Regions from separate parts of the Actinomadura sp. 3N407 genome, predicted to be linked through region 1. Evidence: predicted binding sites of a transcription regulator. Region 1 holds the regulator's gene; the other holds the start of a gene.
The links. Region 1 encodes HspR, which represses chaperone genes until heat shock. Its sites were predicted from a motif close to ANTTGAGTCNNNNNGACTCAANT; they were not measured.

Region 1 (4,416 bases):
GACCATCGCGTCACGGTTCTCGGCGGCCTCCGACGCCTCCTCCAGCCGCTTCTCCAGCTCCGGGATCTCGCCGTAGGTGAGGCGCGCGGACGTCTCCAGGTCGCCGTCGCGCTGGGCGCGTTCCGCCTCGCCGCGCAGCTGGTCGATCCGCTCCTTGACCTCGCCGACACGGTTGAGGCCGGCCTTCTCCTTGTCCCAGCGTGCGACGAGGCCGGTCAGATGCTCCTGCTTGTCGGCCAGGTCGGCGCGGAGCCGGTCGAGGCGCTGCCGGGACGCCTCGTCGGTCTCCTTGGACAGGTTCATCTCCTCCATCTTCAGCCGGTCCACGGTGCGCTGCAGCTCGTCGATCTCGACGGGCCGGGAGTCGATCTCCATGCGCAGCCGGGACGCGGCCTCGTCGACGAGGTCGATCGCCTTGTCCGGCAGGTACCGGGACGTGATGTAGCGGTCCGACAGCGCCGCCGCCGACACCAGCGCCGAGTCGTTGATCTGCACCTTGTGGTGCGCCTCGTAGCGGCCCTTCAGCCCGCGCAGGATCGCGATCGTGTCCTCCACGGTCGGCTCGCCGACGAAGACCTGCTGGAACCGGCGCTCCAGCGCCGCGTCCTTCTCGATCCGCTCCCGGTACTCGTCCAGCGTCGTCGCGCCGATCATCCGCAGCTCGCCGCGGGCCAGCATCGGCTTCAGCATGTTGCCGGCGTCCATCGCGCCCTCGGCGGCGCCCGCCCCGACGACGGTGTGCAGCTCGTCGATGAACGTGACGATCTGCCCGTCGCTCTCCTTGATCTCGTGCAGGACGGCCTTCAGCCGCTCCTCGAACTCGCCGCGGTACTTCGCGCCCGCCACCATCGCGCTGAGGTCCAGCGAGACGAGCTTCTTGCCGCGCAGCGACTCGGGAACGTCGCCCGCGACGATCCGCTGCGCCAGGCCCTCCACGACCGCGGTCTTGCCGACGCCGGGCTCACCGATCAGCACCGGGTTGTTCTTCGTCCGCCGCGACAGCACCTGCACGACCCGGCGGATCTCCGAGTCGCGCCCGATCACCGGGTCGAGCCGGCCGTCGCGGGCCGCCGCCGTCAGATCGACGCCGTACTTCTCCAGCGACTGGTAGGTGCCCTCCGGGTTCTCCGTGGTGACGCGGGCGTGGCCGCGCACCTTCTCGAACGCGTCCAGCAGCGCCTGCGGCGTCGCGCCGAACTCCTTCAGCAGGCCCGCCGCGGGGCCCCCGTCCGCCGCCAGCCCGACCAGGAGATGCTCGGTGGAGACGTAGTCGTCCTCCAGTTGCTGCGCCCGGTTCGCCGCCGTGTTGATCGACCGCTGGAGCTGCCCCGAAAGGCGCGGCGTCGCCACCGTCGAGCCCTGCGCCTTCGGCTTCGCCGCGAGCTGCTCCTCGGCGCGCCGCCTGATCGCCTGCCAGTCCGCGCCGACGGCCTCCAGCAGCGGCACCGCCGTGCCGTCCGCCAGGGCGATCAGCGCCACCAGCAGATGCTGCGGCTCCACCTCGGGGTGCCCCTCGGCCGCGGCCCGCCGGACCGCGACCGACACCGCCTCCTGACTCTTCTGCGTCAGCTTGTAGTCCATGTCCCCAAAGTCCCCACGTCTCATTCTGGGGGGCGACCCCCAGGCCCCCGTCAACTACCCAATGTCCTAGTCCCGGTCGCGCTCGTGCCAGACCACGACACTCGTGTGCCTGATCGGCACCAGGTCGGAGCCGGGAGTGCCGCCCTGTTCGCCGTGCCGCCGCTGCTGCGCCAGCCGCGCCGCGACGGAACGGGTCGATTCGAGTTCGTTGGCGAGCTCCTCCAGCGCCGCGTGCGCCTTCCCGAGCTCCTCGCGGAGCCGCACGTTGTCGCGCTGCAGCTCCAGGATGTGCTTGATGCCGGACAGGTTGATGCCCTCCTCCTGGGAGAGCCGCTGGATCTCACGGAGCATCACGATGTCGCGCATCGAGTAGCGCCGGCCCCGTCCCGCCGTCCGGCCGGGGCACACCAGGCCCATCCGGTCGTAGGTCCGCAGCGTCTGCGGATGCAGCCCGGACAGCTGCGCCGCCACCGAGATCACATAGACCGGTGTGTCATCGCCGAACGGATCCACCCAACTCACTCCTGTCGTGCCTGCTGGAGGAGGTCGGCGCGCAGGTCGTCGCCGGTGCCCGCCGCGCGGAGCCGGACGAGGGCCTCGCGCGCCTGGTCGTCGAGCTTCTGCGGGACCTGGACGTCGACGGTGACGAGCATGTCGCCCTTGGTGCCGTCGCGCCGGGGGGCGCCGCGGCCCTTGACGCGGAACGTGCGGCCGTTCGGTGTGCCCTCCGGCAGGCGCAGCGTGACGGGCTGCCCCTGGAACGTCGGCACCCTGATCTCCGCGCCCAGCGCGGCCTCGGGGAACGTGACCGGGACGGTCAGCGTGAGGTTGTCGCCGGTGCGGTCGAACACGCGGTGCGGCTGCACCTTGATGTTGACGTACAGGTCGCCGTGCGGGCCGCCGTTCTCGCCCGGTGCGCCCTTGCCCTTGAGGCGGATCTTCTGGCCGTCGGCGACGCCCGCCGGGATGCGGGCCTGGATGGTGCGGGTGCCGGTGGCGCGGCCGCTGCCGTGGCAGATCGGGCACGGGTCGTCGACGACGAGGCCGCGGCCGTGGCAGTCCTTGCACGGCTCCTGGAAGCCGAAGTTGCCGAGGTTGCGGGTCTCGTGCCCGGTGCCCTCGCAGTTCGGGCACACCCGCGGCACGGTGCCGGCCTTGGCGCCGGTCCCGCGGCAGCCGTTGCAGGGGGCCTCGCTGGTCAGCTTGATCGGGACGGTCACGCCGTTCATCGCGCGCCCGAACGACAGCGTCACGTCCGTCTCGACGTCCGCGCCGCGCCTCGCGCGCCGCGTCGTGCCCGTCGTGCGGGTGCCGCCGCCGCGGCCGAACAGGCCGCCGAACAGGTCGCCGATGCGTTCACCGGCGCCGCCCGTCTGCGTCCCGCCGCCGGCGCCCCCGGGCTGGCCGAACAGGTCGCCGAGGTCGAAGGGGAAGCCTCCGCCCTGCTGGCCGCGGAAACCGCCCGGCATCGACCGCACCGCGTCGTACTCCTTGCGGCGCTTGTCGTCCGACAGGACGTCGTAGGCCTCGGAGACCTCCTTGAAACGGTCCTCGGCGTCGGTGTCGCCCTTGTTGGCGTCCGGGTGGTACTTGCGGGCCAGCTTCCGGTAGGACTTCTTGATCTCCTCCTGGGAGGCCGTCTTGGCGACACCGAGGACCTTGTAGTAGTCCTTCTCCAGGTAGTCCTTGGTGCTCACGGCGCCCCGCCTTCTGCTATCGCCACTTGCCACATGTCTTCACGTGCCCCGGCCGTCCCGTCCCGGCCGTCGTGGCCGGGACGGGACACCGGGTCCTTCCGGGGGACGAACCCCCAGATCCCTCGGCGCCGGGCCGGGGATCACTCGCCGTCGTCACCCGCCTCGTCGCTGGGCTCTCCGGCGGCGCCGTCGGGGTCGGGATCGGCCACCGCGACGCGCGCGGCCCGCAGGATCCGCTCGCCGATGCGGTAGCCCGGCTGGAGGACGTCCACGACGCTCGTCTCGGTCACGTCCGGTGAGAGCGAGTGCATGAGCGCCTCGTGCACGGTCGGGTCGAAAGGCTCGCCCTTCTCGCCGTACCGCACCAGGCCGAGCTTGCCGGTGACCGCCTCCAGGCTCTCCGCGACGGACTTGAAGCCGCCGGTGAGCTCGTCGTGGTCACGGGCACGCCCGATGTCGTCCAGTATCGGGAGCAGTTCGGCCAGGACCTGCCCGACGGCCTGCTCGCGGACCGCGACCCGGTCGCGCTCGACGCGCCTGCGGTAGTTGTCGTATTCGGCCTTGAGCCGCTGGAGGTCTGCGAGACGCTCCGCCAGCTGGGTCTTCAGCGAGGAGAGCTCCTCGCCGGTGACCTCGGCGCCCCCGTCGGCCGGGGCCTCCGGGGCGGACGGCGACGCCGCCTGCGCGCCGGACTCACCGGTCCCCCGGACCTTCCCCGTCTCGGGATCGATGCGCCGCTTGTCGCGGATCACCGGGCCCTCCTTCTCCTCGCCCTCTCCGGGAGAGGACGTCACGATGCATCACCCTTCGGCTTGTCCTCGTCGACGATCTCGGCGTCGACGACCTCGTCGTCCTGCTGCTGGTCGCCGCCCTGGGCGTCGGCCGTCGGGCCGGCGTCCTCGCCGCCCGGCTGCTGCGCGCCCTCCGGGTTCTGCGCGTACATGGCCGCGCCCATCTTCTGGCTGACCTGCGCCAGCTTCTCGGCGCTGCCCTTGATCGCGTCGACGTCGGTGCCCTCCAGGGCCTTCTTCACCTCGGCGACCGCGTCGCTCACCTCGGTCTTCAGCTCCTCGGGGACCTTCTCGTCGTTCTCCCGCAGGAACTTCTCGGTCGAGTACGCGAGGGTGTCGGCCTGGTT
Region 2 (4,416 bases), on a different contig from region 1:
CGGTCATCGCCACGTCCGAGCGGACCGGCCGCCCCGACAGCAGCGACGCCAGCGCCGTCGTCATCGTGATGCCCGCGCTCGGGCCGTCCTTCGGGATCGCGCCCGCTGGCACGTGGACGTGCACGCCGCGGTCCTTCAGGTCACCGACCGGCAGCTCCAGCTCCGCCCCGCGCGAACGCAGGTAGCTGAGCGCGATCCGCGCCGACTCCTTCATGACGTCGCCGAGCTGCCCGGTGAGCGTCACGCCCGTGTCGCCGGTCTCCTTGTCGGCCAGCGACGCCTCGATGTAGAGCACGTCGCCGCCCGCGCCGGTGACCGCCAGGCCCGTCGCGACGCCCGGCACGCCCGTCCGCCGCTCGTTCCGGCTCAGCTCGACCTCCGGCGTGTACCTGGGCCGTCCCAGGTACTCCTTCAGGTCGTCCGCGCCGATCGACACCGGCAGCTCCGCCTTCTCCATCGCCACGTTCGCGGCGACCTTCCGCAGCACCCGCGCGATCGACCTGTCCAGCGACCGGACGCCCGCCTCGCGGGTGTACTCGGCCGCCAGCAGCCGCAGCGCGTCGTCGCCGAAGCCCACCTCGGACGCCTCCAGCCCCGCCTTGTCGAGCTGGCGCGGCAGCAGGTGGTCGCGGGCGATCGTGACCTTCTCGTGCTCGGTGTAGCCGTCCAGCTCGACGAGCTCCATGCGGTCGAGCAGCGGCGCGGGGATCGCCTCCACCACGTTCGCCGTGGCGAGGAACAGCACGTCGCTCAGGTCGAGCTCCACCTCCAGGTAGTGGTCCCTGAACGTGTGGTTCTGCTCGGGATCCAGGACCTCCAGCAGCGCCGCCGTCGGGTCGCCCCGGTAGTCGGCGCCGACCTTGTCGACCTCGTCCAGCAGGACGACGGGGTTCATCGAGCCGGCCTCGCGGATGGCGCGGACGATCCGTCCCGGAAGCGCGCCCACGTACGTACGGCGGTGGCCACGGATCTCGGCCTCGTCCCTGACGCCGCCCAGGGCGACCCGGACGAACTCGCGTCCCATGGCCCGCGCGACCGACTCGCCAAGCGACGTCTTACCGACGCCAGGAGGGCCGGTGAGCGCCAGAACCGCACCGCTTCTGCGTCCGCCCACAACGCCCAGGCCCCGGTCCTCACGCCGCTTACGCACGGCCAGGTACTCGACGATGCGCTCCTTCACGTCGTCGAGCCCCGCGTGGTCGGCGTCCAGGATCTCCCGCGCGCCCGCGATGTCGTAGGCGTCCTCGGTCCGGTCGTTCCACGGAATGTCCAGCACCGTGTCCAGCCAGGTGCGGATCCAGCCGCCCTCGGGCGAGGCGTCGGACGACCGCTCCAGCTTGTCGACCTCCTTCAGCGCCGCCTCGCGCACCTTCTCGGGCAGGTTCGCCGCCTCGATCCGGGCCCGGTAGTCGTCCTCCTCGTCGGCGGGGTCGCCGTTCAGCTCGGCCAGTTCCTTGCGGATGGCCTCCTGCTGCTGCCGCAGCAGGAACTCCCGCTGCGTCTTCTCCATGCCCTCCTGGACGTCCTTGCGGATCGTCTCCGCGACGTCCAGCTCGGCCAGATGGTCACGCGCCCACCCGATCACCAGGGTGAGCCGCTCCACCACGTCCGGCGTCTCCAGGACCTCGATCTTCTGCTCGTCGGACAGGTACGGCGCGTACCCGGCGTTGTCGGCCAGGGTGGACGGGTCGTCGATCTGCTGCACGACGTCCACGACCTGCCACGCGCCCCGCTTCTGCAGGATCGCGCTGACCAGGCCCTTGTACTCCTTCGCCAGTTCCTGCGCGCGCCCGGACGCCGGCGGCGTCTCGATCGCGGTGCCCTCGACCCACAGCGCCGCGCCCGGCCCGGTCGTCCCGGTCCCGATCCGCACCCGCTGCACGCCGCGGACCACCGCACCCGGCTCACCGCCGGGCAGCCGCCCCTCCTGCTCGATGACGCCGAGCGTCCCGATACCGGCGTACTGCCCGTTCAGCCTGGGCACCAGCAGCACCCGCGGCTTGCTCACCGACCGGATGCCCGGCCCCTTGGACTGGGCCGCCGCCCGCGCGGCCTCGATGGCGGCCCGCACCTCACCGCTCTCGGACAGGTCAAGGGGCACCACCATGCCCGGCAGAACGGCCCCGTCGTCCAGGGGCAGCACCGGCAGCGTCAGGGTCTCGCTCATGCTCAGCTCCAAGTCCGTACGTCCACCCAACATCAAGTTGAGTCATACACACTCAATAAAACGGAGCAGCATTTTGTTTCCTCAGCAACGTTCGCCCAGAGCGATCACCGCGCTTCCTCTGGAAGGTGAGAACCATTCGCCGAGAGCGCTGGATCTGGGAAGCGGGCTGCGCCTCGCCGCAGTTCCGGCAGTGGCCGTCACCGGCGGTGACCGTCCCTTCGCGTGAGACGCGGGCCGTCATGGCGCCGGGATGCCGCGAAAACGGGGTTGCCGGGGGTACGGGCGGCGTGCGATCTTCGGCGGGATGTTCCGGCTCCGGTTCGGGAGGCAGATCGTGTACACGGGTCTCGGCAAGGCCACGACCGGCGCCTCGGCGGCGGAGCGCAGCACGGCCTGACCGGCACCGCGCTCCTCGACGCCGAGGCGAGTCCACGCGGGGTCCGCCCCGCCGACCTTGCCGCGTCGAATCGATGGAGCATCCGTGTCCTCGCATGTCCCACCGCCCGGCCTCAGCCGTCGGGTGATCTTCCTTCTTTCTCTGACCTGCGGCGTCGCCGTGGGGAACATCTACTTTCCGCAGGCGATCAGCCCGCTGGTCGCGTCCGGCCTGGACGTGTCGCCGGGTACGGCCGCGCTGGTGGTGACCGCGGCGCAGTTCGGGTACGCGGCGGGGAACTTCCTGCTGGTGCCGCTCGGGGACCGGTTCCCGCACCGGCCGCTGATCGTGGTGATGCTCGGCGTCACCGGGATCGGGCTGCTGGGCGCGGCGGGCGCCCTCGGGCTGCCGGCACTGGCCGGCGCGAGCGCCCTGGTCGGGATCACCACCGTGGTCGCGCAGGTCATCGCGCCGATGGCGGCCGGGCTTGTGGCCGACGACCGGCGCGGCGCGGTCATGGGGACGCTGCTGTCGGGGTCGATCGGCGGCATCCTGCTGGCCCGCACGTTCGGCGGGATGATCGGCGAGTGGCTCGGCTGGCGGGCACCGTACCTGGTCTCCGCGGCGGTCGCCCTGTGCCTGGCGACGGCGCTCGCGTTCGTGCTGCCCACGACCGTCCCGTCGTCGAAGCAGAGCTATCCCGCGCTGCTGGCCGAGCCGCTGCGGCTGCTGCGCCGGGAGCCGGAGCTGCGGCGGACGTGCTTCTACCAGGCGACGATCTTCGGCGGGTTCCAGGCCGTGTGGACGGGTGTCGCGCTGCTGCTCACCGGTCCGGTGTACGGCCTCGGCGCGCAGGCGGTGGGGGTTCTGGCCCTGGTCAGCGCGGGCACCATGGCCGCCGCGCCCCTCGCCGGGCGGCAGGTGGACCGGCGGGGCTCCGATCCGGTCAACCTCGTCGCCGTCCTCGGGACGATCGCGGCCGCCGGGGTGCTGGCCGCCGGCGCCGCGGGCGGCGTGGCCGGGCTGGTGGCGCTCGCCGTCGGGACGCTCCTGCTGGACGTCGCGATGCAGTCCGGCATGGTCGCGAACCAGTCCCGGATCTTCGCACTGCGGCCGGAAGCCCGGAGCCGGGTCAACACGGCTTATATGACCTGCTCCTTCCTGGGCGGGAGCACCGGTTCCTGGCTGGGGGCCGCCGCCTACTCCCGGGTCGGCTGGACGGGCGTCTGCGCGCTCGTGACGTTCCTGGCCGTCCTCGCCCTGGCCCGGCACGTCCTGCGCCGCCGTCCCGCCGCGGCGGAGCGGGCGCCGGGCAATGCGGAGGCAAAGTCCGCTTCGCGATCTTGATTCTTTGTACCGGGGCCGGTTTACGCCCGCATGACGCGGGGGTACCTAACGCAACGAGATCGTGACACAGGGTGAACGATAAAGCCTCGGGGCGGCAAAGCCCCAGGTCGGGAAGCAGGAGGGATCCGGATGCACCGCACAGAGCGTGAGGCCCGGCCCGTTCCCGCGTCCCCGTCCGGGCACGGCCCGGTCCATGCGGCCGAGGGCGGCCGCGGCGCGCTCCACCGCGGCGGGCACCGTCCCCCAACGGATGCCGCGGCCGGAGCGCGCGGCGGTACACCTCGGGTCCTCGGCCGTACCGGACCGGCCGGGCCGATCGACCATCCCCGGACGCCGGTGCCGCACGCCCCCGCGGCACCGGCGTCCCCCACGAGCCGGGCCGGCGGCATCACCCGAGCCGTGCCGCCGGCCCGGCCTCCGTCATCGGGGCGCCGTGGCGGCGTCCTCCCCCGAGCGCCGGACGGGTCCACCGGCCGGCCGGAGCGGAAGGGAGGTGGGAACCAGTCCCGAGCCGAACCGGCGTGAC

Region 2: a site for HspR is predicted at 2,203-2,225, ahead of lon (endopeptidase La). Genes of this name have one in related genera too.

The regions. Positions count from the first base shown of each region.
Region 1 is NZ_JBQQBP010000009.1:86,465-90,880, forward strand. Features, by position in the region: gene clpB (ATP-dependent chaperone ClpB) at 1-1,581, opposite strand, end outside; gene ACTWPP_RS23145 (heat shock protein transcriptional repressor HspR) at 1,648-2,094, opposite strand; gene dnaJ (molecular chaperone DnaJ) at 2,100-3,278, opposite strand; gene grpE (nucleotide exchange factor GrpE) at 3,419-4,075, opposite strand; gene dnaK (molecular chaperone DnaK) at 4,069-4,416, opposite strand, start outside.
Region 2 is NZ_JBQQBP010000003.1:115,722-120,137, forward strand. Features, by position in the region: gene lon (endopeptidase La) at 1-2,167, opposite strand, end outside; gene ACTWPP_RS08305 (MFS transporter) at 2,649-3,890, shown strand.